2 regions of the Enterococcus sp. AZ109 genome follow, and region 2 is predicted to be linked to the other one. Evidence: predicted binding sites of a transcription regulator. Region 2 holds the regulator's gene; the other holds the start of a gene.

Region 1 (14,912 bases), 790 kb from region 2:
GTCAAGACCTCAAAGTAACTGGCTATTTCTGGCTCTTCTAGTATATCTAAATGGTAATAGGGAATCTCCTGTTTTTCTGCTATTCCTCGCACGCGAGGCTCATCTACATGACAAATACTTCAATTTTTTGAGGAGATGAATACGACGACATTTGTCTCAGTTTCAATGGCCTTGAGAACTGTTTCCAGTCTATCCATACAAAACACTCCTTTATTTAAAAAGGTAAGGGCTGAGGCTGAATAAGTCAATGATTCTGTTTGAGCAGTAATTAGACTTGCTGAATTAAATAATAAGCGTTATACTTTGTAGTGTCCTTTGCGGGTGTAGTTTAGTGGTAAAACAGAAGCTTCCCAAGCTTCCGTCGCGAGTTCGATTCTCGTCACCCGCTTAATAGGTATTCGGCCAGCAATTTCAATTTGCTGGTCTTTTTTTTATTGCGAAAACTAGCCGATTTGAGAAAAAGAGCGTATCATTATAAGAAAACGAAGGGGAGTGACGTTTGTATGTTTAGGGAAAAAGAAGTCGTAAAGCAAGAAAGTTTTTGGTTGGGACTTGTAAATTTTGCCTTAGGTTTTGTCTTTATTTTTCAAGACGAGCCAATCAGCCGAATTGTCAGCATTCTTTTTTGGTTGAACTTTCTAGCGAATATGATTATCGCTAGTCGTAAAGGCTATAAAGTCTCTTAAGCGGTATGTTCTTATATAAAAATAGAACGAAAAAAACATGCTGCCGCAATCGGTCAGCATGTTTTCGTATAGGCAAGCTAAGGATATCAGCCGTCTGCAAGAGATTTGCTAGTTATATCCCAAAGAAACTAAGGATAAATAAGAATAAAGCCGGCAAAATTGAGTTAATGGAATTAAACATCCAGTGAACAATGATCGATCCCCAAATATTTTTGAACAGCAGATAGATCACCCCAAAATAAACACCTATCACCATATAAGGAATCGTGGCATACACATTACCGCTGAAATTATTGATATGAATCAGGCCAAACAAAATTCCTTGTACAAAGAGCATCACTACGCGAACCAGTCGATTGGTAAATTTCCCCAACAATAAGTAACGGAAAGTCAGTTCTTCAGCAAATGGTGCAATAAAGGGCGTGATGGCTGCTAATAGCATCCAACCAGCCGAAAGCTGAGCACCACCGCTATCAGTTCCACTACTTTCAACCGTTAACAAGTGTGCCGGAATGATGCCGCGAACCAGCTGTAAGAGCATGAACGCCCCAACCACCAGCACCATACTAATCAATAAGCGCCAGAACAGTTTATGCCGATACAGCTGCCATTGGGCTTTCAAAAAATCTTTGAATAGATAAATCATCACAGCAAAGCCGGATACAAAGAGCAGTGTTGATACAATCAGCCCTAATTTTGGATTGTTTTCAATCGGGAGCAGCGGCAGCAGATATTGCCCGATAATAAATTCGATGGGAATCACCAGCAAGCCCCACCATTGTCGTTTATTTGCTTGTTCCATTTTTTCCACCTCGTTTCCTTCATGGTAGATACTTTTTAATGATAAGTAAAGCCATACGCAATTACATATTTTTTTTAAAAAGAATATTTTCGTGAAAATTCTTTGGTATACTAAATAAAAGGAGTAGATGAACAATGGCGGATTATCAAATGCAAAAGACAATCGGAACTTTTTTTCGCAGTAAAAATGACCAGCTATTAGGAAATGTACGCATATTAGGCAGCTGGTACGATTATAAAGTTATAAAAGGCAGACCAGAGGCAGGCAGCATGTTAGAGGTGACCGATTTTACGAGTCGTGAGTTATTGGTTGTAGTTAATAATGAAAAAGCAGAAAGTGAAGTGAACTATATTGATAATTTTTAATATTATTCTATTTATACTGTTAGTAGCAGTAGTATTGTTTGTCGTTTCAAGAATGGTAGTTATTGTTCAGCAAGGAGAAGTAAAAGTAGTAGAAAGTTTCGGGAAATATGACCGGTCTTTAGAACCTGGCTTGCATTTCTTGATCCCAATATTGTATCATGTACGTCGTCGTGTTTCTTTAAAGCAGACCCCAATTCAGATTGATCCACAAAGTGTAATTACCCGTGATAATGTAATTGTTGAAATTGATGAAGCCATCAAGTATCATGTGACCGACGCCAGGGCTTTCGTTTACGACAATGAAGATTCTGTTACATCAATGATTCAAGACTGCCAATCTAATTTGCGTGGAATCATTGGTAAAATGGAATTGAATGAAGTGTTAAATGGCACGGAAGAAATCAACTTAAGCTTGTACGAAAGTGTGAAAGATATCACAGCAGGTTATGGGTTATCCATCGACCGAATTAATATCGGCGAAATTTCTGTTTCTGATGAGATTATTAATTCCATGAACAAACTAATTACCGCCAGTCGGGATAAAGAGTCTTTAATCACTATCTCGGAAGGAAAAAAACAGTCAGTTATCTTAGAATCAGAAGCTAAAGCCTCTGAAATGCAGATTGATGCTGAAGCACGAGCAAAGCAAACTAAAATCGATGCTCAAGCACGGGCAGAACGGACTAAAATGGATGCAGTCGCTGAAGCTGAACGGATCAAGTTGATCACCGAAGCTGAAAAAATGCGAATTAAGGAGATCAATCAAGCGATCTCTGAAAGTGGTTTAACGGAAGAAATGATTGCTTATCTGGGAATCGAAGCGTTCAAACATGTGGTAGAAAACAACAGCAACACGGTTATTATGCCGAGCAATTTGACTGAGTTGGGAAATGTACCCGCAATCAAAGAAATTTGGCAAAAAACCAAGTAGGAGATGAGGCACAATCGCAAAAAAGAGCAAAAAGCAGACTCCCGTAAAGATTCTATCTAGCATTGTTATACTTATCGCTGCTTTATATGGCTTGTATACACAGGAGTTCTTTGAAGACAATACGGTAAAAAATGTAGAAGTCAGCCAATTAGCTGAAATTCCCGCTTATGATGGTGAAAATCAAGTCATTCAACTAAATCATAATCAACCAGACTTTACCCAAGAAGATTTAGAAATGTCTATTGGGACTCATTTTTCTGATTTAGATAGTTTAAACCGAGTCGGGCAAGCGGATGGAATGCTGCATAAGAGCTTGTTTCCAGAAGAAGAACGTGAACGACTGTATATTAAGCCAACTGGGTGGCAGCAAAAATTCTATCAAGACCAGCCTCTTTATAATCGAGCACATCTAATTGCTTTTCGCCTAACCGGTGAAAACAACAACTTAAAAAATTTGATGACTGCAACTAGAAGCCTGAATTCACCAGGAATGACAGTATATGAAAATCAGGTAGCTGAATACTTAAAGGAGACCAACAATCATGTGCGTTATCGAGTAGTTCCTTATTTTGACGGGGAAGAATTAGTAGCGCGAGGTGTTCAAATGGAAGCTCAAAGTGTTGAAGATGATGAATTATCCTTCAACGTGTTCATCTATAATATTCAGGAAGGCGTAACGATTGATTATCAAACGGGACGTTCACAAAAAAGCGAGTAGGCGAACTGCTCGCTTTTTTGCTGCATCGATATCCAGCCTTACGAAGACTTTCTTGCAACAAAAAAAGCCAAGGCACAGGGCCTCAGCTTTAATAAGTTTATCCTTTTAGTGCACCTTTGTTTTCCATTACTTCATCAATTAAACCATAAGCTTTTGCTTCTTCAGCGGTCATGAAGTTGTCTCGATCAGTATCTTTTTCGATAACTTCGATCGGTTGACCAGTACGTTCAGACAAAATATTGTTTAAGCGTTCGCGTGTCTTCAAAATGTGACGCGCAGCAATTTCGATTTCAGTAGCTTGTCCTTGTGCTCCACCAAGTGGTTGGTGGATCATGATCTCAGCATTTGGTAATGCGAAACGTTTACCTTTTGTGCCAGCTGTTAATAAGAAGCTTCCCATTGAAGCAGCCATACCAAGAACGATAGTTTGTACATCAGCTTTAACGAAATTCATTGTATCAAAAATCGCCAAGCCAGCGGACACACTGCCACCTGGTGAGTTGATGTAAAGGTAAATATCTTTTTCAGAATCCTGTGCATCTAAAAAAAGTAATTGAGCGATAATAGAGTTTGCCATATCGTCTGTTACTTGTCCGCTCAACATGATAATGCGGTCTTTCAGTAAACGTGAGTAAATGTCATAGGCCCGTTCACCACGAGATGATTGTTCAATAACTGTAGGGACTAAATTCATAATGAATCCTCCTTGTTTTATGTAGTCATATAGTAGTTTAGCACAATCAAGGGCTAAATCCTAAAAAAAAGTATACACCAAAGGTCAGTTTTGGTCAAATGTTTTAGATTTGTTTTTTGATGTTGGAATGCTACCCTAGATAGTGGTAAATGTGTTACTATTAATAACGCATAAACAACAAGGAGGAGCAAAATGAAAACAGCGTTGATTGGCTTATTAGGTGTCTTGGTAGGGGCAGCTATTGTAGGTGTTGCTGTCATTATTTTTTTCAGATACATTGAAAAAAAAGAAACTCGTACAAGAGATATTGAACATCGAGTAAAAGAAATCGAAACCCTGAATCTGTTAAATAAAAAAGTAAATGAAGTGCTAGGTAAACGTAATGTTCTTATGGAAGATTATGTACGTTTTAACGCGTTCGATGATTGTTATATTACTATCGATGACTACATTTATTTACATTCTTTTGCGGCACAAAATAATTTTTATTTGCCTAATTATTTAATTGAAGAATTCTTTAAAAACATTTCTCAGCGTAAAGCTATCCTATCACCAGAAGAAACGGTAAAAATGGGCGGCTATACTTATAAAGGTGGTCGTGCGGTAATGGAATCTTTTTCGGATGAATTATTAATAATTATCAATGAAAAAAAAGCTCAATTAAACCAAATGACTAAAAAACCGCTCCATTATTTTGATGTAAAGTAAGAGGTGAAAAAGTGTGACTTTAATTATTGCCCATCGTGGAAGCAGTGGAACTCATCCGGAAAATACATTGCCGGCCTTTGCTGAAGCTGTACGTGCAAGTGCAGATTGTATCGAATTAGACGTTCATTTTACTAAAGATAAACACTTAGTAGTCATTCACGATGAAAGTGTTGAGCGGACAACTAACGGTAAGGGTCTAGTTCGCGAATTAACATTAGAAGAAATTAAAGAATTGGATGCGGGCAGTTGGTTTGCTCCAAAGTATAAGGCTACGAAAATATCTACATTGCAAGAAGTTTTGAATCTGCTGTTGCAAATGCAATATCGAGGCATTTTAAACATTGAACTAAAAACAGATAAATACCATTATCCTGAGATTGAAGTAGCTGTATCTAATGTAATGCGTAGTCGTGAATGGCCATTCACTCACTGGTACTCTAGTTTCAATTTAGAATCATTGCGTATAATGCATCAAATTGAACCAGATACTCAGTTAGATTTAGTTCTAAAGAAATCACAGGCAAAAGTTGAAGCAGCTTTAGAACTGGATTTCATTGAAGGGATCCATCCTTGTCATGATTGGATACAAGAAAACTTAGAACTAGTGAAAAGCTATCCAAAGTCGATCCGTCCATGGTCTGTAAACCTTTATTTATCCATGATTGAGTGTATGAACTTAAAACTAGATGGTATGTTTACGGACTTTCCAGAAAAAGCTCATCGTGTGAAAAGCAGGCTGAGACGATGAAGAAAGTTGTCGCAATTGTTGGACCGACTGCAGTCGGAAAAACCAGTTTGAGTATTCAGCTAGCAAAACGCTTTAACGGGGAAATCATCAGTGGGGATTCGATGCAGGTATATCGTACTCTGGATATTGGTACAGCCAAGGTAACTGTAGAAGAAATGGCGGGGATTGCACATTATTTGATTGATGTCCGTGACGTAACTGAAAGCTATTCAGCAGCCGATTTTCAAGAAACTGCCCGTCAAGTGATTGATGAAATTGATGAACGAGGAAAATTACCGATAATAGTCGGAGGAACAGGTCTGTATATTCAGTCCTTACTTTGGGATTACAAGCTCGGTAGTGAAAATGAAAAAGAAGATCTTGGTTTACGGGAAAAATATGCAGCATTTGCTGAAGAGTACGGAAAAAAGGCACTTTGGAAAGAACTTGCTTGTATTGATCCATTGGCTGCCGAAAAGATTCATTTTAACAATTTAAAAAAAGTCATTCGTGCTTTGGAAGTCTATCAATTGACTGGTCGATCAATTTTAACACCAAAAGAAACACCCAAGCTATTGTACGATCCATACATAGTCGGCTTAGATACTGATCGTGAGCTGTTATATCAGCGAATCAATAAGCGGGTGGATTTAATGATGGAGCAAGGAGTGCTATCAGAGGCTAAACAGATGCTTGCTTTTAGAGACCAGCAATCTGCTCAAGGCATTGGCTATAAGGAGTTTTTTCCTTATTTCGAAGGAAAGATTTCTTTGGATCAGGCGATTGAAGAGGTGAAACAAAAATCTCGGCGATACGCTAAACGCCAACTGACTTGGTTTCGCAATCGAATGCCGGTTAATTGGTTTGATATTGTACAGCATCCTGAGGAAGTATCGCAAATAGAGGCAGCTATCATCGAATGGCTAGAGGAGGGATGAGCTTTGTCAGAAAGAGTTATTCTTGTTGGAGTAGAAACAGAAGAAAATAAGCAGAACTATTTAGAATCTATGCATGAATTAGCAGGATTGACTAAGACTGCTCACGGAGAGATTGTATTCTCTTTAACGCAAAAACGTCCCAGAGTCGATCGGCAGACAATTATCGGAAAAGGAAAAGTAGCCGAATTAGCTCAATTAGTAGAAGCACATGAAGCTGAGCTGGTGATCTTCAATCACGCAATGACCCCAAGACAAAGCCAAACAGTTGAAGAGATTGTAGGCGTTCCTGTGATTGATCGCATTCAGCTAATCTTGGATATTTTTGCTCAGCGTGCTCGATCAAAAGAAGGTAAGCTGCAGGTTGAGCTAGCTCAGTTAGATTATTTGTTGCCGCGTTTAATGGGACAAGGACATAGTTTGTCACGTCTCGGAGGTGGGATAGGAACAAGAGGTCCAGGGGAAACCAAATTGGAAACCGATCGTCGCCATATCCGTAATCGTATTTCAGCTATCAAAAAAGAATTAAAAAACGTGGAGGCTCATCGTGAGCGCAGCCGGCAAAAACGTCAGCAGTCCAATATTTTCCAAATGGGTCTGATCGGTTATACAAATGCTGGAAAGTCTACCATTTTGAATTTATTGACTAATGCTGAAACTTATTCTCAAGATCAGCTTTTTGCTACCTTAGATCCATTAACCAAAAAATGGCAGTTACCGCAGGGGATGTTAACGACCATTACAGATACGGTAGGGTTTATTCAAGATTTGCCGACACAATTGATTGATGCTTTCCATTCAACTTTGGAAGAAAGTAAAGGTATGGATCTTTTGCTGCATGTGGTTGATGCAAGTGCAGAGGACCGTTTACAGCAAGAGCAAACCGTAATGAGCTTGTTGAAGGATTTAGAGATGGAAGATATTCCGATATTGACGATTTATAATAAGGCAGACCGCATCGATCCGTTCGCCTTTACACCCACGTTATTTCCTAACGTACTAATTTCCGCTAAATCTAGCAAAGGAAAAGAAGTATTGTCAGAAGCGATAAAAAAAGAGATTATGGAGTTATTAGAGCCTTATTTGCTAAGTATTAGTGCGAGTGAGGGACAATCGTTGAGTGCGATTCGAAGAGAGACTTTAGTTTTAAGCGATACTTTTGAAGAAGAAAATGAAGTTTATCATATTCGCGGATTTGCGAAGAAAAGTTCAGTTTGGATAAGGAGAATGGATAAAGATGAGTTGGACAGCTAGTTTGGCCCCTGAATTAGTGGCAACAATTGACAAAGTTGATCAGAAAATTGAACCTGCCTTGAAGAAGGTTCGAGAGACAGCTTTATCAAACCAAGCTAAGGTGTTGGCGGCTTTTCGTCAACAGCATGTTTCTGAGAGTCATTTTTTACCTTCTACCGGATATGGGAATGATGATTTAGGACGGGACGCTTTAGAAGCAGTTTACGCACAAACTTTCGGTGCCGAAGCTGCTCTGGTCCGTCCGCAACTGGTTTCTGGCACCCATGCGATTTCAACCGCACTGTTTGGCGTTTTACGCCCAGGTGATGATCTGCTTTATATTACTGGCACACCTTATGATACTTTGCTGGAAGTGATCGGTACTCAAGGAAATGGTATCGGTTCTATGAAAGAATATAATATTGGCTATGATGAAGTGGAGCTTTTGGCAAATGGATCAGTTGACTTTGAAGGTGTAAAAAAGAAGATAACTGAAAAAACAAAAGTTGTAGCGATTCAACGTTCACGAGGTTATGCTTCACGACCTTCATTTACGATTGATAAAATCAAAGAAATGTGTGAATTTGTTAAAACTGTGGCACCAAAAGCGGTGATTTTTGTCGATAATTGCTATGGGGAATTTGCTGAATTGCTTGAGCCTACTCAAGTGGGGGCGGACTTAATAGCTGGTTCTCTAATTAAAAATCCAGGTGGCGGTATCGCTAAAACGGGTGGCTATATTGCCGGTAAAGTAGAACTGGTTGAAAAATGTGCTTATCGACTAACTACACCAGGTGTAGGAGCTGAAGGTGGTGCCATGCTGGGGAATGTTTATGACATGCTGCAAGGATTTTTCTTGGCACCTCACGTGGTGGGGCAAGCTATTCAAGGAGCGATTTTCTCTTCTGCTTTGTTAGAAGAATACCAGATCGAATCAACACCTAAATGGAATGAGCCAAGAACGGATTTAATTCAATTGATTGAGCTAAAAGAACGGGAGGCAATGATCTGTTTTTGCCAATCGATTCAAAAATTCTCACCAATTGACGCATATGTGGCACCGATTCCCTCTTACATGGCTGGGTACGAGGATGATATCATTATGGCGGCTGGGACGTTTGTTCAAGGAGCCAGCATAGAGCTGAGTGCAGATGGACCGTTACGGGAGCCATACTCCCTCTATTTACAGGGTGGATTGACCTTTGAGCATGTGAAAGTAGCTGTTGCTAATGCAGTAAATGATGTTTATCATCCAAAAGCGTAAATTTTTTGAATAAAAAATCACGGCGTTTCCTTGACAGGGAGCGCTTTTTTTAGGTTCAAATCGCCATGTTAGAAGTTTTTTTAATTCGATGTAAGGAAATATCACATTTACTGTTGACAAGTGGTCTAATGCTTGGTATCCTATTTTCAACGTTAAGAAACAAGGAGGATATTTGATGCGGGAGAAAGAATTACGTCGTTCGTTAGCTGTTTTTCCAATTGGTACAGTCATGAAATTAACTGATTTAACTGCTCGGCAGATTCGTTACTATGAAGAACAAGAATTAATCCATCCAGAACGGAGCGAAGGTAACCGTAGAATGTATTCTCTAAATGACATTGATGTGCTGTTGGAGATTAAGGATTATTTATCAGATGGATTAAACATGGCAGGGATTAAACGAGTGTATCAAATGCGTAAAGATGAAGAGAAAGCGGCCAAAGAAAAGCCGCCATTAACAGACAAAGATGTCCGTCGCATTTTCTATGATGAGATGCTAACACAAAGTGGTTTAAATCAACAACATCCATATCAATCACAAGGGCCAAAGCTTTAGTGATTGTGGAATAATAAAAAAATGAAGCGTGAGGAAGGGATATTATGCCAAAGAAAGATTTATCAGTTGCAGACATTAAAAAAATCGTTGAGGAAGAAAACGTACGTTTCTTACGTTTAATGTTCACCGATATTTTAGGAACAGTCAAAAACGTAGAAGTGCCTGTAAGTCAACTTGACAAAGTGTTAAGCAACAAAATGATGTTTGATGGTTCTTCTATTGAAGGATTTGTTCGTATCGAAGAAAGTGATATGTATTTATATCCTGACTTGTCTACTTGGATGATCTTCCCTTGGGAAAGCGACCATGGAAAAGTAGGACGTTTAATTTGTGATATCTACAATCCAGACGGTACACCATTTGCAGGTGACCCTCGTGGAAACTTGAAACGTGTATTAGCTGGCATGAAAGAGTTTGGCTTTACTTCATTCAACTTAGGGCCTGAGCCTGAATTCTTCCTATTTAAACTGGATGAAAATGGCGATCCTACTATGGACTTGAATGACAAAGGCGGATACTTCGATTTTGCACCAACTGATCTTGGTGAGAATTGCCGTCGCGATATCGTATTAGAGCTTGAAGGTCTTGGTTTTGAAGTAGAAGCATCTCACCATGAGGTAGCGCCTGGACAGCATGAAATTGATTTCAAATATGCTGATGCAGTTGAAGCTTGTGATAACATCCAAACGTTTAAATTGGTTGTAAAAACAATTGCACGCAAACATGGACTGCACGCAACATTTATGCCAAAACCATTATATGGAATTAACGGTTCTGGTATGCACTGCAACATGTCGCTATTCAATGACGAAGGCAATGTTTTCTATGATGAAGATGGCCCAATGCAATTAAGCAAAACGGCTTACCAATTCTTAGCAGGACTTATGAAACATGCTCGTGCTTACACAGCAGTATGTAACCCAATCGTTAACTCTTACAAACGTTTGGTTCCAGGATTTGAAGCACCGGTATATGTAGCTTGGAGTGGACGCAACCGTTCACCGCTGATCCGTGTTCCGGAATCTCGTGGTCTTTCAACTCGTTTAGAATTACGTTCAGTTGACCCAGCGGCTAACCCTTACATGACAATGGCTGTATTGCTTGAAGCTGGTTTGGACGGAGTTCGTAACGAATTGACCCCACCAGCAGCAGTCGATCGCAATATCTATGTCATGACTGAAGAAGAACGTAAAGAAGCGCAAATCCATGATCTACCTTCTACAATCCACAATGCAATTAAAGCATTGCGTGAAGATGATGTAATGATCGACGCTTTAGGTTCACACATCTACAATAACTTTGCTGAAGCGAAGAAAATTGAATGGGCAGCGTTCCGTCAAACGGTGTCTGAGTGGGAACGTGAACAATATTTAGAGCTTTACTAAAAAACACAAGTTTATCCGCTAGAATTATTTCTAGCGGATTTCTTTTTGCCTACAGCTGTTAGTAAGAAAAAAGTTCACTTGCAGCAAACCTAAAAGCAATTTGGTTAGCTTGATCAGAATATTGGGAAAATTTAATCTCTGTCCATCTTTTTTGGATTTTTGTGGGATATTGGTAGTACAAGGCGTCTTATTTTAACAGAATCATGAGGAAAACACTGAAATAGGCGGATAAATGAATTCAATATTTGTAACTTGGCTTATCTTTTAGTAGAATGGTAAGTGTGGAAACTTTGAGAAAGAGGTGTCGCTTTATGGGATATACAGATGAAACTGTCCGTTTTGATTTTGATGATAACCGTAAGAAAGAAATCAGTGAAACGTTAACAATTGTCTACAATGCGTTAGCAGAAAAAGGATACAATCCAATCAATCAAATTGTTGGATACCTATTATCAGGAGATCCAGCGTATATTCCACGTTACCAAGATGCGCGGAACTTGATTCGTCGTCATGAACGTGATGAAGTGATGGAAGTACTGGTAAAATACTACCTATCTAACCATGGTATTGAACTTCCATGAGAGTAATGGGTTTAGATGTAGGTTCCAAAACAGTTGGTGTCGCTGTGAGCGATCCTTTCGGTTGGACCGCACAAGGTATTGAAATCATCCGAATCAACGAAGATAAAAACGAATTTGGATTTGAACGATTAAAAGAATTGGTCAAGCAGTATAATGTGGACCGATTTGTAGTGGGGTTACCCAAAAATATGAATAATTCAATTGGACCAAGAGCTGAAGCGTCAATGGAATATGGTGAAAAGATTAAACAAATTTTTGGACTACCAGTTGAATATCAGGATGAACGATTAAGCACTGTTCAAGCTGAACGGATGTTGATCGAACAAGGTGATGTCTCGCGTTCTAAGCGCAAGAAGGTTATTGACAAAGTTGCTGCGGTAATGATTTTACAAAACTATCTTGACCGAACCAGCAATAATTTTTAGAAAAGAGGAAAGTAAATGGCTGATGAACACAATCACGATCACGAACATGATCACGAACATGAAATGATTACTTTAGTAGATGATGAAGGAAATGAAACTTTATATGAAATTCTACTAACCATTGATGGTCAAGAGGAGTTTAACCGCAATTATGTATTACTTTATCCTGCAGGTGCTCCTGAAGATGAAGATGTTGAATTGCAGGCTTATGCTTACGTGGAAAATGAAGATGGCAGTGAAGGTGAATTATTACAAATTGAAACTGATGCTGAATGGGATATGATTGAGGAAGTTTTCAATACATTCATGACCGAAGAAGAATAATTTAAATGTGAGCTGAACCCTTGGTATAAGGGTTCAGCGTTTTTTTGTTGAATACGCTCTGCCGATTCAAATTTAAAATAATTCTAGTGCTTTATTTGCAAAACGTTCTCCAAAAATCGTAAACATTTTTTTAGCTTCTTCATAGTGAGTTCCTTCTGCATCTAAAGCCACAGGTCCATGATGAATAAACGGTTTACCTAAGGCAGCGCCACCAGAATACACTAACATACCTTTGGTCAGCAAAACCCCTACTATTGACATAATGGCACTGTCGCTACCACCTTGCGCATAATGAGCAGTTGCAAAGCAGCCTCCTAGCTTGCCGCCCAGTTTAACTGATTTATTAGAAGTCAACCATTCAACAACACGCCAATGAGAAGTCGCAACATAAGTAGGTGTACCAAAAATAATGCCAACACAATCGTTGAGATAGTTATCGTCTAGTTGGTCATCCAAGGAAAACAAACGTACTTCGATATCTTTTGATTTGATTCCTTCAGCAATTTGTTCAGCCATTTCCTGGGTATGGCCTCCGTGTGTATAATAAATAATTCCAATCTTCATCTATTTTCCACCTTTTTTAGAATATTTCGATAATTATGTCGAGTACAAAATAATGCATATTTATGTGACTTAATGTAAGAAGCCTATCAGTTAGTGCACCTTAATTTAGTTCGTTTCGGACTTTATCTAATAGTCCAAGCAAAGTGTCTCTCTCTACTAGTGATAAACTTCCTTGAATCTTTTGCTCTATACGATCATGGGATTTCTTGATTTCTTTCAAGGTCTCTTCCCCTTCAGCGGTTAGGAAGATACGTTTTTGACGAATGTCAGTAATTGAAGACTTCCGGTAAATTAATCCTTTATTTTCTAGTGCTACTAGCTGATTTTGTAGAACTTTTCCAAAATAACTTGTTAAATGTTTTTGAATAGTCCCAGGATGGAGCTCAAGATATTCTAAAATTTCGATATGAATGAGTTCCAAATGAGCTTTTTCTAAAAAATCCCGAATGATTAACTCCTGTTTTTTGTTTATAAAAGATATTTTTCGAGAAATATAATTACTATTAGATTTCATTTTTTCACCCCTATTTTGATTAGTGTAAACGACAATCAAAAAAATAACAACTCTCTTTTTATAACTTAATTTAGAAAGAAGGTTTTTTGTTGCTGAGGATTAGTAAGCAATATTTTTGTCCAGATTTAGATAGAAGAGTAGGATACAATTGTAAACGTTTTTAAAAGGAGGATGGAATAAAATGGTAAACAACTATCAAACGAGTAACGCTGAAGGTACGATAGATTTTATCAATATGTATGATTTGGAAGAAATGGCAAAAGAAGTAATTCCCAAAGGAGGATATGGTTATATTAATAGTGGTGCGGGTGACATTTTTACCTATCGGGAAAACGAGCGTGCTTTTGAACACCAGCTGATTATTCCACATGTTTTGAAAGATGTGGAACTACCAACTACGGAACTAACTTTTATGGACGAAACATTGAAGGCACCAATCATCATGGCACCGATTGCAGCACACGGTTTAGCTAATACCAAAGGTGAAGAGGCATCTGCTAAAGGAGTAGCCGATTACGGGACAATCTTTTCAATTAGTTCGTATGCTTCCCGAACCATTGAGGAGATTCGTCAAGCAGCTGGACCTGAAGCCTGTCAATGGTTTCAATTATATATGAGTAAAGATGATGGGATTAATATCGATATTATTTCACAAGCTAAAGCTAGTGGCGCAAAGGCGATTATCTTGACAGCTGATGCAACGGTTGGTGGTAATCGAGAAACCGATAGACGTAATGGATTTACTTTTCCGCTGCCTATGCCGATCGTTCAAGCCTATCAATCTGGTGTTGGCCAAACGATGGATGCAGTCTATGGATCATCAAAACAAAAGCTTAGTCCGAGAGATGTAGAATTTATTGCTAAAAATTCATCATTGCCGGTGTTTGTAAAAGGAATTCAATCAGAAGAGGATGTAGAAAGAGCGTTAGATGCAGGGGCTAATGGTGTGTGGGTCTCAAATCATGGCGGCCGTCAATTAGACGGTGGACCAGCAACTTTTGATTCTTTACAGTATGTAGCTAAAGCTGTCAACAAACGGGTACCGATTATCTTTGACAGTGGCGTTCGTCGCGGCCAACATGTTTTCAAGGCTATTGCTTCTGGAGCTGATTTAGTTGCGATTGGCCGTCCTGTTATTTACGGTTTGGCTTTAGGTGGAGCAACAGGGGTCAAACAGGTCTTTGAGTTTTTCGAAAAAGAACTAGAAATGGTAATGCAATTAGCTGGAACCCAAACAATAGAAGATATCACACAAGTAAAACTACGAGAAAATCGTTACATTTAAATAGAGATCGGGGTACCTTGAAAGGTCCTTCGAATTTTTAATAAATTTTCTTATTGAAAAGTCGAATTTCGAATTAATGTACATTTAGGGAATAAGTGATATATTATGATTAATTAGTGCGTCTGAAATTTTAAAGAATCAAATAATGTCTAAGGAAAGAGTATTTTTGAATAATAAAATACTACGTATGTCTAAAGCGTGTTTTGCATGAAATG
Region 2 (14,912 bases):
CCGTCCGATTGCTGAGTTCTTAGGAGCCAGCAATGATGCGATCGGCTATACCATGACGTATATGCGCTTTATTCTAGTCATGGCACCCTTCTTTATTTTAAACAACCTGTGCTTAGCGTTTATTCGAAATGATCAAAATCCACAGCTGGCCATGAAAGCAATGATCAGCTCGAGTATATTTAATATTGTCTTTGACTATGTTTTTGTCTTTATTTTTCACATGGGGATGGCAGGGGCTGCTTTGGCAACGGTCCTGTCACCAGTGGTCAGCTTACTGATATTGTGTACCCATCGTAACTATTCAAAGCGAAAAATCAGTCTAACTTGGGCCATGCCGAAAATAAAAACAATTTGGAAAAGCACCCAGTTGGGGTTGTCTTCCTTCTTGGCCGAAATGAGTACCGGTGTCAGCATTCTAGTCTTTAACCAAGTGCTGTTGGCTTTAAGTGGCGACATTGCGGTAGCGGCATATGGGGTCTTGGCAAATGTGTTAATTGTCGGCTTGTCACTATTTACCGGAGTTGCTCAAGGTATTCAACCCCTTGTTAGCAGAGCGGCGAGTGTCAAGGATGACAAAAGCATTCGTCAAATTTTACGTTATGGGTTAAAAGTCAGTTTCTCATTAGCAGTGGGATTATATATCATATTGTTCTTTTTCAAGTATCCGATTATTCAGGTATTTAACCGCGATAGTAATCAACTATTGACAGAAGTAGCAGCTTATGGGATTCCGATTTTCTTTATTTCCTTATTTGCTTCCAGCTTTAACGTTGTGTTCAGCATCTTCTTTTCAGCGGTAGGTCAAGCGAAGCAGTCCTTTGTTTTAGCTTTGTCACGAGGCTATTTCTTGTTGATCCCACTAGTGATTCTATTAGCTAAGGCATTTGATCTATTCGGCGTTTGGGTGAGTCTGCCAATCACTGAGATTATTACTTTAGGGATGTCAATTTTCTTCCTGCGTCAGTATTGGCATTTGCAGGTTAAAAGAGAGGATTTAGTTTAGCTTCTTCGTTAAAATGAACAGTAAAAAAGCGGCGAGTTTGCCGCTTTTTTTAATTGGATAAAATATTCCGTTTGGAAAGCATCAATAAATAATCGAAAAAGTCCGTGGTGGTGAGATCTTTTTCATAGACAGCGGCGAGTGACCAATAAATGGGCTTTTCAAAATGCACGTGCTGAATAGGTCCCACTGGATTGGTTAATTCGTTGATCCTGCTGGGAATTAGAGTAGCGCCAAAACCGACACTGGCTAACTTATAGGCAGTAGTGATGTTTTCTGTCTCCATCAAGATCGTGGGTAAAAGATCGCTGGCTTGAAAATACACGTCAGCAATTTGTCTGAGTTTCTGTCCTTTTCGCAACAAAATAAAGGGAATTTTTCGTAGCTGGTCCAGATGAATTTTCTCTGGAAGCTGATTTTTCCCAGGCAGGATTTTTTGTTGCAAAGCCAACATAATCTCCTCACGATAAATGACATCGTAGGTGAATTTGTCATCTGGTGTATAGTGATTCGGCGGCGTGAAAAAGGCAATATCCACCTGTTTCTTTGCTAAACGCTCCATAACATCGATGGTTCGTCCCTCGATAATTTTTAATTCCACTTCTGGATAACGGGCTTGAAATTCAGGTAGAATCCTTGGCAGCAGCAAACTCCCCCAATACCTAGTAATCCCAATCTTTAGGCTGCCCATCTTTACTACTTGTAATTGGGTGAGCTGCTTTTGCATTTTCTCTTCCAAGTAACGTATTTCATAAGCTGTTTTTATAAATTGTTCACCCGCTTGGGTCAAGGTGATTGGCTTGGTTCGGCGGTCGAACAAAAAGACACCTAAATCTTCTTCAAGGTTTTTGATGTACTGGCTCAGTGAGGACTGGGCGATAAAGAGTTGCTTCGCCGCCTTCGAAAAACTACCCGTTTCAGCTACTGTGATCACATAATGATAATTTTTAGACAGCATGTTTTCTCCTATCGGTTTAACAGATACTTTTGATCGCTTAATCGTATTAGACGATTATCCTACTTGATTATACAATAGACTTGTGAGAATAAATAGGAGGGATTTACATGGATGAACTGCGTATTTTAGTTCCAAACGGCATGTTGGGTTATGGCTTTCCCATTGAAGATTTTAAACGAGGAATGGCAAGAAAGCCCCATGCTATTGTAGTGGATGCAGGCTCAACTGATAGCGGTCCGCAAAAATTAGCATTAGGTGAAATGACCTGCCCTGAGGCTGCCTACGAAAAAGAGTTATCGATCTTAGTTCCAGCAGCAAAAAAAGCCGGTATTCCTTTGATTATCAGTTCGGCTGGTGGTGATGGCACCAATCAGCACGTAGATTTATTTGTCGAAATTATTGAAAAAATTGCCAAAACTCAAGCCTTGAACCTTAAAATTGCTTCAATCTATAGCGATATTCCCAAAGAGCAAATTAAGCACGCATTGCAGGCAGGAAACGTCAAACCCATGACCAATGTGTCAGAATTAACCAATGAAGAAATCGACCAAGCAGCTGTGGTTACTGCGCAAATGGGGGCTGAACCTTACCTTGCGCTACTAAAAGATGAAGCAGGTTTCCCTGATGTAATTATAGGTGGACGCAGCTACGATCCAGCACCGACAGCAGCTGTTGGTATTTACTACGGCTTCGATCCAGCGTTAGCTTGGCATATGGGGAAAATTATTGAATGCGGTGCGATTTGTTGTGTCCCTGCGGGTAAAACCGTGTTAGGCACCTTGCGGAAGGATCACTTCTTAATCGAGCCGATGAATCCTCATTCAAAAGCGTTACCACATACTGTTGCCGCTCATACAATGTACGAAAAAAGTAGCCCCACTCATTTACCAGGACCAGGTGGTGCCCTAGTATTAAAGGACTGCAAATTCGAGGCTGAAACTGAACGGATTGCTCGGGTATCAGGCAGCGTTTTCGTTCCCACTGAAGAATACCAAATCAAATTAGAAGGGGCTAAAGTCGTTGGTTACCGTTCCATCACCGTGATGGGCTTGCGGGACCCCATTTTAATCAGTCAGCTAGATGACGTGTTAGACTATGTCCAAAAACAGACAGAAACCGAATTGCCTGATGAATGCCAACAAAGTCAAATCATTTTCCATCCTTACGGCAAAAATGCCATTATGAAGAATTTAGAAGCTTTATCTGATGAGGTAGGTCACGAATTATGTGTCATTGCTGAGGTGGCCTCACCGACGCAAGAAATGGCTCAGCTAGTGGTCAATCGTATTCGGACGACCTTGCTGCATTATCATTATCCAAATCGGGTAGCAACCTCTGGAAATGTTGGGATGCCTTTTACCCCGTTGGAAATTCCGTTAGGCAAAGTTTGCCAATTTAACGTGTATCATTTAATGACCATCACTGATCCGACTGCTCAATTTCCTGTTATTGTTAAGGAGGTCAACTAATTATGAAATTACAAGAATTAGCCCAAGTTATCCGCAGTAAAAATTCAGGTCCCTTTGAATTGACCTTCGATATTTTATTCAAAACCCAAGAGGATTACCAATTTTTTATCGATAGTCAAGTGTTGACCAAAGAAGTGTTTGCTGATTTGTATCAAATTGATCCGCAAGATATTATTACTTTTGAAAGCTTTGAAGCAGCTCGTGGGTTTAAAATCACGATCCCACGCCCGTGGCAGCAAGGAAGTGTCGGCGAAAGTGATATGCACGGTTCGCAGCAGTATGCCAATCTGTTAATCTTGGAACTGCCTGAAAAAGTAGAATAAATAAAAAAGTGGCTGTGACATCAAACGTCACAGCCACACTTTTTTTATTTTTTACCGCCGAAAGCGTCTTTAACTTTACCAAAGAATCCTTCGTCTTTTTGTTCGGTTACTTTTTGTCCACCAGCATCAGCAAACGCGCGTAACGCTTCTCGCTGCTGATCGTTTAGGTTGCGTGGCGTAATGATTTGGACCGTGACTTGTTGGTCGCCATTTGAGTTGCCTCTTAATCTAGGCGCCCCTTTGCCCCGCAGTCTGAATTTCGTACCGGTCTGTGTTCCCGCTGGGATTTTCAGCTTCACATCGCCATGAACTGTTGGCACCGCAATTTCATCACCCAAAGCTGCTTGAACAAAGCTTAGCGGCAAGGTGTAGTAAATCTCTGCGCCTTCTCGATCAAAGATATCGCTTTGTGCGACTTTGAAGACCACATATAGATCGCCGTAAGGTCCACCGTTTACACCGGCTTCTCCTTGGTCAGCTAAACGCATTTGTTGACCGTCTTCTACTCCGGCAGGTACATTCACCTTCACTGTATGAGGGCGTTTTTCGTGACCTGAACCATGACATGTAGGACAAGGATCTTTAATTTCTTTCCCTGTTCCATGACAAACATCACAGGTTTGACGACTCATTACGCGGCCAAGTGGGGTTTGATGTTCCACGTTGACGGTTCCTGAACCATGACATTTATGACAGACAACTGGTTCTGTGCCTGGTTTTGCGCCATTTCCGTGACAGGTGTGACAGACTTCTTCACGGTTGTATTTGATTTCTTTTTCGACACCAAAGATCGCTTCTTCAAATTCTAAGTTTACAGAATATTGCAAGTCTGCGCCTTGTCTTGGTGCATTTGGATCGGCTTGACGACCACCGCCGCCGCCGAAGAATGATTCGAAAATATCCTCAAAACCAAAGCCAGCATTTCCACCGAAACCGCCAGCGCCGCCACCAAATCCGCCAAAGCCACCTGCACCGCCACCAAAGTTTGGATCGGTTCCTGCATGACCGTATTGATCATAGGCTGCCCGTTTTTGCGGATCACTTAATACTTCATATGCCTCAGAAATTTCTTTGAACTTATCTTCAGCATCAGCTTCTTTGTTGATATCTGGGTGGTATTTCTTGGAAAGCTTGCGGTATGCTTTTTTGATTTCATCATCCGAAGCCCCTTTTTGTACTCCTAGGACTTCGTAATAATCGCGTTTGTTAGCCATTGGCTTCCCTCCATCTTTTTAACATCTTATGTATTGTATCATAATTCAAAATCGATACGCATAGTTTCCTGCTATTTTTTGGTGCAAAAGCCAATTTTTTAATGGAAAATAAAAAGCCAAAGCGATGACTTTGGCTTTTTATCGACTGGCTAATTATTTATCATCGTCGTCTACTTCTTCGAAATCAGCATCAACCACATCATCTGCGCCGCCTTGGGCTGCTTCAGGATTTTCTTGTGCTTGTTGTTGTGCTGCTTGTTCGTAAAGTTTTACTGTTAAGTTTTGCACGATTTCATTCAATGAATCGCGTTTTGCTTTCATTTGTTCCAAATCGTTGGCTTCAACAGCAGCTTTCAATTCGTCACGCGCTTCTTCAGCTTTTTTCACTTCATCTGGATCCACTTTGTCTTCTAGTTCTTTCAATGTCTTGTCAACAGAGAATAGCAAAGCATCAATATCGTTGCGTAGATCTACTTCTTCTTTGCGGGCTTTATCCGCTTCAGCATTTGCTTCTGCGTCTTTCACCATGCGTTCGATTTCTTCGTCTGATAAACCTGAAGAAGATTTGATGGTAATTTTTTGTTCTTTTTGAGTGCCTAGGTCTTTGGCAGATACATTTACAATACCGTTTTTGTCGATATCAAACGTTACTTCAATTTGAGGAATACCACGTGGTGCTGGTGGAATATCCGTTAATTGGAAGCGTCCTAGTGTTTTGTTGTCGCTAGCCATTGGGCGTTCCCCTTGAAGAACATGGATATCAACGGCTGGTTGGTTGTCTGCTGCTGTAGAGAAGACTTGTGATTTACTTGTTGGAATGGTTGTGTTGCGATCAATCAACTTAGTAAATACACTACCCATTGTTTCGATACCTAGTGATAACGGAGTAACGTCTAGTAATACAACGTCTTTTACATCACCAGTGATAACACCACCTTGGATCGCCGCACCCATCGCTACTACTTCGTCAGGGTTTACTGATTTGTTAGGTTCTTTGCCTGTTTCCTTACGAACAGCTTCAACAACTGCAGGAATACGAGTTGAACCACCAACTAGGATTACTTCGTCTACTTCAGATTGAGATAAGCCAGCATCTTTTAACGCTTGACGTACAGGAATCTTAGTACGTTCAACTAAATCAGCAGTGATTTCGTCAAATTTCGCACGAGACAAGGTTGTTTCTAAGTGCAATGGACCAGCATCGCCAGCAGTGATAAATGGTAAGCTGATTTGGGTTGAGCTTACGCCTGACAAATCTTTTTTGGCTTTTTCAGCAGCGTCTTTCAAACGTTGCATCGCCATTTTATCTAATGAAAGGTCAATGCCGTTTTCTTTTTTAAATTCAGCAACTAAATGATCAATGATCTTGTTATCAAAGTCATCCCCACCTAGTTTGTTATCGCCGGCTGTTGACAATACGTCGAATACGCCGTCGCCTAGTTCAAGGATCGATACGTCAAAAGTACCACCACCAAGGTCAAATACTAGGATTTTTTGGTCTTTGTCGGTTTTGTCTAAACCGTAAGCAAGTGCTGCTGCAGTTGGTTCGTTGACGATACGTTCAACTTCCAAGCCAGCAATTTTACCAGCGTCTTTAGTTGCTTGACGTTGAGAGTCATTGAAGTAAGCAGGAACAGTGATAACTGCTTTTTCAACTTTTTCCCCTAAGTAGTCTTCGGCAAAGCCTTTGATGTATTGCAGGATCATTGCTGAAACTTCTTGAGGTGTATAAGATTTTCCTTCAACTTCTGTTTTGTAACCAGCTTCGCCAATATGACGTTTGATTGATGAAATGGTATTTGGGTTAGTTACTGCTTGACGCTTTGCAACTTCCCCTACTTGAATTTCGCCATTTTTGAAAGATACAACAGATGGTGTTGTACGATTTCCTTCTGGGTTAGCAATAATTTTTGCTTCGCCGCCTTCTAACACTGCGACAGCAGAGTTTGTTGTTCCTAAGTCAATACCAATAATTTTACTCATAGTTGAATGCGCTCCTTTTATTTTTTATCTATATTATTGTGCTACGATAACCATTGCTGGACGTAACACACGATCGTGTAGTTTATAGCCTTTTTGCAAGACTTGAATAATTGTGTCTGCGGCCACACCGTCTTCTGCCGGCATAGTTTGCAGAGCTTGGTGAAGATTCGGGTCGAAGGCTTCGCCATCCGCCTTAATTTCTTCAATGCCTTCTTCTTTTAAGGCATGACGCAAGCTTTCCAAGGTCATTTCTACCCCTTTTTTCAAGCTTTGGCCTTGGTCATCTGATACTTCAGTTTCCATTGCCCGCTCCAGGTTGTCGATGACTGGAATCAGTTTTTTACCTAAGTCTTGAGAACGGTATTTTTGCAGCTGTTCTCTTTCGTTGCGGTTGCGGTTGGTGATATTGGCAATCTCCGCTCGGGCTCTTAAATACTGGTCTTCAAGTTCATCTACTTTTGCCTGTAACAGCTCTTCTTGTGAAGCTTCCACTTCTTCGGTTGCGTCAGTTGCTTCGGTTTCTTCAACTTCCAGCTCTTCATTTTTTTCTACTTCTTTTTCACTCACAATTGGGCCCACCTTTCTTCCCTTATTTTGATTTGCATCAGCAGGGAGTCACACTTATTTCTTGTCTTTTTTGCTTTCTTCGTACGCCTCCGCAAAGGCTTCTGTCTGTTCTTCGGTCATACCAGAATCATCGACAGCTTCTTCGGAAATTTGGTCATACTCAGTTTTTTTATTTTCAAAAGCTTTTTCAACAGCTGCAGCTTCTTCTTCGGAAACACCAGACATATCGACAGCTTCTTTATCGAATTCTTTATCGCTCATTGTCAACAGCTCCTTATTGATCGGATCGATCAAGCGAACGATAATAGTCCGCCAGTTTACTTCCAAGCTCCCTGCGGAACACGTCAATCAAACTAAACATTCGGGAATAAGGCATGTTTGCTGGACCCAACAAACCGATTATACCCTTTCCATGTCCTTCGATCTCGTAACTTGCTTGGATCAGGCTCATATTATCAAAAAGTTCATTGCCTAACTCTGTACCAATCCGAATATGAATCGGTGAGGTAAAAGGAAGCAAAAGCTGTGTTAACTCACTTGGGTCTTTCATTAACGAATACATCATCTTAAGCTGCTGTACATCTGGATCATGATTGTAGTTGAGAATGTTCATTCCGCCACTGACAAAGACCTTTTCTTCAAAGGCTTCATTTAAAATGACATCAAACAGATGGGAAATGCCGTCGGTTGTTTGAAAATACCGATGCAAAATCATCGGAATCTCTGTCCGCAGTTTCTGATACACTGTCAACAGTGGTTCGCCGACTAAACGGTCATTGATAATCGCCACCATTTTCTCCAAGTCGCTGCTTTCCACGTTCTCGGGAATACGGAAGACTTGGCTCTCTACGTTGCCGCGGTCGGTCACGATAATCGCTAAGATCTGTCGGTCATTTAAAGGAACAATTCGAAAGCCGGTCAGCTTGCGGTCCTTCATCTCAGGTCCTAAAGAAAATGCCGTATAGCTGGTCACTTGGGAAAGAATGTCTGCCGACTGACGAATGATATCGTCAATCTCGTGAATATCCTTCTTTAAGGAAGAGCGGATTTGGTCCACCTCTTGCTCCGTTACCAAGCCTGGCGTCAGCAGGTGATCTACGTAATAACGATACCCCTTCATTGATGGGATACGTCCAGAAGAAGAATGTGTCTTTTCCAACAAACCGTATTCTTCCAATGCCTTCATGTCATTTCTGATCGTTGCTGAACTGGCATTGACGCCTTCTTCCATCAATTTCTTCGAACCAACTGGTTGCCCGTTAGTGGTAAATTGCTGGATGATTAAACTAAGAATTAAATTTTGTCGTTGCGTTAACATGATCTTCACCCTCTTGTTAGCACTCTTTCTTGATAAGTGCTAACTCGATTACTAATATAACATACTGTCGCTAGAAGTCAAGTAATTATATACAAAAATTAGCACTCTGGTGTCGAGAGTGCTAATCGTCTGATTCAATTAAAAATTGTTCAAAAACATCGTTGCCCCGAAACAGGCCTTTTTGCGTTAACTGTAGGGCTTTTGGGGTCTCTTTTAGCAATTCATTCGCCACTAAATCATCAATTTTAGCGCGGTAAATATCCTCAAGGGAACAGTTAAATTTTTGTTTAAATTTTTGTTTATCTACCCCCGCAAGCTTTCTCAAACCTAAGAACATTTCCTCTTCGATTTGCGCTTTTCGCGTTAATTGTTCCTCTTCAATTACTGGCAGCTTATTTTCTCTTAAAGGCTTTAAGTAATGTTGAATCGGTCCATGATTTTTGTACCGGCGATTTCCTAAATAACCGCTAGCACCTGCTCCGATTCCGTAATAGTTTTCGTTATTCCAATAAACCAGATTGTGTTGGCTCTCAAAACCGGGTTTAGCGAAATTACTGACCTCATATTGATGCCGTCCGGCTTTTTCCATGGCTTCGATTGTTTCTAAAAACATTTGAGCTTCTACTTCTTGATCCGGCAGCTCTAGCTTGCCGCGACGTACCCAGTTCATAAACATGGTTTTGTTTTCTAGAATTAATGAATACAAGGAATAATGGGGCAAATCCAGCGCTAAAGCACGCTCAACGGTGTCTCGGAAGCTTTCCAAGGACTGTCCGGGCAACGCATAGATTAAATCAATTGAAACGTTGGAGAAATCTTTTTCCTCTAACAAGGCAATTGTCTGATAGACATCTTCTGCTGTATGTTTGCGGCCGATTTTCTTCAGCAACCGATTGTCAAAGGTTTGCACCCCCATCGACAAGCGATTGACACCATACGTTTTCATCACGTCCAATTTCTCAGCCGTTAAGTCCCCCGGATTGGCCTCTACGGTGAACTCTCCTTGACTAAAAGGCATCACCCTACGAAGACCACCTAACAGACGGTCCAGCTGTTGAGGATTCAATGAAGTGGGTGTGCCGCCGCCTACATACAAGGTCTTACTAGAAGCAGCCGGATGGCTCGTTTGTAAAAGTTGCGCCTCCTTAAGCAAGGCTTCGATATATTCATCTACTGGCTGCCCTTCAATAAACACCTTATTGAAATCGCAGTAGTAACAAATGTGTTCACAAAATGGAATATGGATGTAGGCAGAGATATCTTCGGTCCCTGATCTATGTAAAGTTGACATACTAAGTTCCTTTCAAATCACAAAATACTTGCAGGCGACTTTTTCAAAAGCCTTTCTTACTATTTCATCATCCGGAAAAGAAGTCAAGCGATTGCTTAGATTCCCTATTGTTTTTTAGCAACATTCATTCGCTTTTTCCGCTACGCTTCTTTATCATAAAGAAAAGAACCCTAAGGAGGCTGACCATCATGCACTTTGCAGAAATCGCTCTTACTTCAGAAAAATTAGCAGAGGTAAAAGCAATCTATTATTCCTCATTCCCTGAAAAAGAACAGCATCCATTTGACTGGCTAGTGAAGAAAGCTCAGCAAGAAAAAGGACACTTCGCCGGTCTGATTCACGAAAATCAAGTGATAGGGATGACCTATTACACCGTTAACGAAGGTATTGTCTATGTATTTTACTTTGCCATTGACCCAACAATTCGCTCGCAAGGATATGGTCAACAAATGATGCAGGCACTTCAAGAAAAATTTCTCGGCTGCAAGCTAATGCTGCTCATTGAAGAAATTCTGGAAACCGCCGCAAATAACGCTGAAAGAATCCGTCGTAAAGACTTTTATTTAACGAACGGATTCGAAAGTAAGAATGATTTTGTTGAAGTCTTAGGTGCCACCTTTGAGCTGCTGCATTTGAAAAGTGTTAATTCTTCGATAAAAGATTATCGAAAGATCAAAACCTATTTTTATTCCGAGCACCAAATAAGCGATTGAACCCTTCCCGCATATTTAAGCAAAAAGAAAGCCGTCAGATTATCGCAACGGATAATTCTCACGGCTTTCTACTATTATAATGTCTTTTTTACTACTCTTTTTTGGTTACCCCAAATATAACTCTCACGAAAATGGCAAAAACCAACACGACAAGGAGTGTTTGAAGAACCAGCTTCAGCGGAATTTTTCTCCCGGCATTTGCTGCCATATCTTCACTCGTTGCTACCGATGCCTCTTGCAGTTGAGCCGCTTTTACCATAATTCGATTATCGGTAGCTCCTGCCTGATCACAGGTCAGTAGCGTTAGCTCGCCTCTGTCCGTTTCATCCACCACCGAGATTTGCGTTTCTGAGATGACTTGATTCTTAGTTACTTCGTATGCGTAGTCTTCTCCTAAATAATTCAGCAGGATACTTGCGCCATTTTCCAGTTGTCCCAGACCACCGAACAGTAGTTCAGAATACCCGACATGATGCCCGACAATGACGATATTGTTGTTTTTGGGGTTTCTTTCCGGAAACATCGTCCCCGCTCCGGTTAACAAATCCACCGATTCTAATCCAGCAAAAACGGGTAATGTCATCTCCAAGTCTGGAATAACCAACGTACCCATCGCTTGATTCGTCGTTGTGGGATTTTGTAACACATCCGTCAACGTAATCGGTTCGATCTGTTGGAATTTCGGTTCAATCGTTTCTATCTGACTGTTTATTTCAATATCTTCTGATTGATGAAAAACCAATAACCAGCCTTTGGCAATATTCAAGCTGATAAAGGCGGTTCCAACGATTAAAAGTGCCAGCATCAGCACACGTAAAACAATCTTATTCATTTTTCTTTTTATTTTTTCTGACTAACAAAATGACCACAATCAATAGTAACAACACGATTGCGCCTAGCAGGTAGTAAACCCAAGTCAGATCTGGTTTGTTTTCTTGTACGTCCACATCAGCTTCATTAAAGGAAGATGCCGTTTCTCGCGTAACTTCAAAAGGTTGTTCAAACTCCCAGCGTTGCTGGTAATTTTGTGGATTGCCTTCAGCGTCTTCCCCAAAGGTAAACTCCCCTTCAGCCGATTTGACTGCATACGCTGTAGCACGATAGACATAATTGCCCGCTTCTAACTCTTGCCCGTCCAATGGGATACTGTACCAGAAGGAGGAATTAGGCGCCATTTGCATGTTTTCAGTTGTTGAAGAGTAAAGAGCAGTGTCTTCCCCTTCTCTAAATACTTCCCCTTGAATCGCTAAGCCGTTCACATAATAAGGCGCAGTGTTTTCAAAATGCCCTCTGATGACATTTCTGACATTCCGTTGCGCCGCTTCTGCTTCAGTTAGTTGCAGCTCGCCGACACCAGATGTTTCTGATTGATTTAACAACACCGCAATTGCAAAGGCAAATTTATTTTTTACCGCTACGCCTTGTTCATTGGTGGACTCTGCCGTTTCATCTTCGGCGGCTTGTAAAGAAAGACCCCCGGCAATCACGCCAGGAATTTCTTCATTGGGCATTCTTACTTTAAAGGTATACACCTGCTGAGCACCGGCAGGAATCGTTACTTGTTCTTGGTATTCAACTAAATCTTCAAAGGGATGCGTCAAAGAACTATGTACAGGAATGTCATTAGCCGAATACTCTACAACCCCATTATCATTTGTTTTCGCATTGGATAAAGCGACATTGACCGTTACATCTTTATCGGTGCCATTCGCTAATTCCACACTTAGTTCTTGTTCTTGCCCAGGCTGCATTAACACATCGTAATAGCCTTTTTGTCCGGCAATTTGGTTTTCTGGTAACACGGGATTCACACTGAAGGGAAATTCGGAAGCTTCAGCGGAGATGCCTGCACTGATACTAAACATAAGAGCGATAAAACTACTAATAAGTAAAATGACTGAGAATCTATTCTTCATGACGTTTTTCCTTTCAAATGAACGGAATTCCCGAAAAGTTCTCGGAAATTCCGTCTTGATAAATATTACTTGTTTAATTTGATACGGGTGTATTTGCTAAGGTCCAGACTAATTCAGTTTGATACTTAACTGCTTCCTTCGGTGTTTTCCCTGGGATGCTTAAAGAAACCGCTCGGGTAACTGCGACATTTACATCGTCACCTTTATGATCTTTCTCCGTAATGGTTTCAACATTACCCCAGCCATTTACCCAAGTACCGGCTCCCTTGTTAGCTTCGGCCATCATCACAATTTGTGAGTTAACACCGTCTAAAACAACGGACGTTCCGGCAATTGGAGCTATTGCAGCTTCCTCATTACCATCGGTCATCGGGCTATCCACTTTAGGATCAGTTAATGTAAGTCTAGCACCATCAAGTGTTTTATATTTTTTAGCAACACTAGAAGCAAAGGCACCATCTTGTTTGACTGATAATGTCCAGCCAACATACTCACCCCGTGTATCCGTTACTTGAACGTAGTTTCGGGTAAGTGCGCTTGGATCTTTATATCTTTGTGCTCTTGCATAGTACGTGCGATCTTGGTTAGTAATTTCTTGCAACCCAAAATCCAAGCTAGAGGCATAGTCGATACTCAAAGGTCCCGGCGTACCCGGATTAGGCCCATCAGGATCAGTTGGATCGACAGGGTCTACCGGGTTATTCGGATCGGGATCATTGGGATCAACTGGTGGAGTTACCTCGCTGCCTGGCATAAAATCAATCTCACCGGTTGATTTATACTCAGCCGCCAGTGCACCTGTACTAGAGGACGCAAGAACAAACAAGCTTACTAACGCAAAACCTATTTTTGTTCTTTTCATCTTATCCTCCTTTGCTTACAGCCTAGTTAGGTCCTTCAGTAAGAGTCCAAGTTAATTCAGTAGTGTAGGTGCCTTTTTCTGGATTCGCAGTACCTGGAACTTCTAGTTGTACAGATTCTGATTCTGTAGCTTGGGCTGTATCAGTACCAAAACGCATAGCCCAAGTTCCTTTACCATGTTTGTCTTGGGCTGTAGCAATCGTTGATGCCTCTCCTGGAACTAGTGCAATATCCCCGCCAACTACAGGAGCATTAGTTGGATTAGCACTATTCGCTACAATATTTTTTAATGACAATTCCGCACCGGTTAATACACTAGTACCTTTTGCGAATTGAGCGTTTTGAGTAACCGTTAATTTCCAACCAGTGTATTCACCAGTTGTATCCGTCACTTGAACATAGTTAGGTCCCCGAACTTCACTATTTTTATATGTTTGTAAATCTGCATTGTAAGTTTCTTTTTTCGAAGAGATTTTTTGTTCTCTAAACTGGAAACTAGACGCATAGTCGATTGACAATGGTCCATCTGTACCTGGTTTAGGACCAGTTGGATCTGTTGGATCCACTGGATCTACTGGTTTTTCTGGATCAGGATTAACTGGGTCTACTGGTTTAGTTCCACCTTCACCTTGTTTGAATGTAATTTCTCCCGTTGATCCATAATCTGCTGCACTAGCAACTGTTCCGCCTAAAACAGACGCACTTACTAGTAAAGTTGCTAATAATACGGTTGACTTTTTCATATTTTTTTCCTCCAATAAATTTTTATGGTTGATAATTAGCTAGCTGGTCCTGAAACCAATGACCAAGTTAGAGTAGTTGTGTATTGCACTGAATTTGGAACAGCTGTAGCAGGAACATCTAATTTCCCACCATGATCATAACTCCAAGCACCTTTACCTTGGTTCGCTGCCGCTGACACAACAAGGTAATTTTGATCCATCGTAGCAAACTCTACTGAAGGTGCTGCTGTTCCTGGCGCTGTACCTGGTCCAGAACCTGCAGAAATCCCCGTCAAGCTCAACTCAGCCCCAGTAAGTACAGATGCATCTGCTCCAGTAAACTGTGCTCCTTGTTTTACTTGTAAATTCCAACCAGCCGCTTTCCCGCTAATATCAACTACTTCAAAACCATTGCTTGCAGTCGTATATGATTGATTTGTAGTAGCAATAGGATTCGAACCAAAATCAAGATCTGAGACACGCTCGATGTAAAGACCTTCATTTCCTTCAGTTCCACCAGATGTAAACGCTACTCTTCCTGTTGAAGGTTTACCATCAGCTGCAAAAGCTGAAACAC

The links. Region 2 encodes HrcA, which represses chaperone genes, less so after heat shock. Its sites were predicted from a motif close to TTAGCACTCNNNNNNNNNGAGTGCTAA; they were not measured.
Region 1: a site for HrcA is predicted at 4,234-4,260, ahead of clpP (ATP-dependent Clp endopeptidase proteolytic subunit ClpP). Genes of this name have one in related genera too.

The regions. Positions count from the first base shown of each region.
Region 1 is NZ_JBIOSF010000001.1:857,674-872,585, reverse strand. Features, by position in the region: gene IGI42_RS04235 (thioredoxin family protein) at 1-92, opposite strand, end outside; tRNA gene IGI42_RS04230 (tRNA-Gly) at 318-388, shown strand; gene IGI42_RS04225 (hypothetical protein) at 504-686, shown strand; gene IGI42_RS04220 (lysostaphin resistance A-like protein) at 799-1,488, opposite strand; gene IGI42_RS04215 (hypothetical protein) at 1,623-1,853, shown strand; gene IGI42_RS04210 (SPFH domain-containing protein) at 1,840-2,784, shown strand; gene IGI42_RS04205 (DNA/RNA non-specific endonuclease) at 2,798-3,502, shown strand; gene clpP (ATP-dependent Clp endopeptidase proteolytic subunit ClpP) at 3,600-4,196, opposite strand; gene IGI42_RS04195 (hypothetical protein) at 4,389-4,904, shown strand; gene IGI42_RS04190 (glycerophosphodiester phosphodiesterase) at 4,918-5,652, shown strand; gene miaA (tRNA (adenosine(37)-N6)-dimethylallyltransferase MiaA) at 5,649-6,569, shown strand; gene hflX (GTPase HflX) at 6,573-7,820, shown strand; gene IGI42_RS04175 (aminotransferase class I/II-fold pyridoxal phosphate-dependent enzyme) at 7,804-9,063, shown strand; gene IGI42_RS04170 (MerR family transcriptional regulator) at 9,239-9,619, shown strand; gene glnA (type I glutamate--ammonia ligase) at 9,664-11,004, shown strand; gene IGI42_RS04160 (IreB family regulatory phosphoprotein) at 11,316-11,585, shown strand; gene ruvX (Holliday junction resolvase RuvX) at 11,582-12,010, shown strand; gene IGI42_RS04150 (DUF1292 domain-containing protein) at 12,026-12,334, shown strand; gene IGI42_RS04145 (flavodoxin family protein) at 12,407-12,898, opposite strand; gene IGI42_RS04140 (MarR family winged helix-turn-helix transcriptional regulator) at 12,999-13,412, opposite strand; gene IGI42_RS04135 (lactate oxidase) at 13,594-14,697, shown strand.
Region 2 is NZ_JBIOSF010000001.1:65,713-80,624, reverse strand. Features, by position in the region: gene IGI42_RS00385 (MATE family efflux transporter) at 1-1,003, shown strand, start outside; gene IGI42_RS00380 (LysR family transcriptional regulator) at 1,053-1,958, opposite strand; gene IGI42_RS00375 (acyclic terpene utilization AtuA family protein) at 2,066-3,427, shown strand; gene IGI42_RS00370 (DUF4387 domain-containing protein) at 3,430-3,750, shown strand; gene dnaJ (molecular chaperone DnaJ) at 3,795-4,964, opposite strand; gene dnaK (molecular chaperone DnaK) at 5,118-6,947, opposite strand; gene grpE (nucleotide exchange factor GrpE) at 6,981-7,517, opposite strand; gene IGI42_RS00350 (hypothetical protein) at 7,569-7,775, opposite strand; gene hrcA (heat-inducible transcriptional repressor HrcA) at 7,789-8,832, opposite strand; gene hemW (radical SAM family heme chaperone HemW) at 8,954-10,123, opposite strand; gene IGI42_RS00335 (GNAT family N-acetyltransferase) at 10,231-10,836, shown strand; gene IGI42_RS00330 (class A sortase) at 10,928-11,668, opposite strand; gene IGI42_RS00325 (DUF916 and DUF3324 domain-containing protein) at 11,661-12,752, opposite strand; gene IGI42_RS00320 (WxL domain-containing protein) at 12,826-13,614, opposite strand; gene IGI42_RS00315 (WxL domain-containing protein) at 13,637-14,356, opposite strand; gene IGI42_RS00310 (WxL domain-containing protein) at 14,392-14,912, opposite strand, start outside.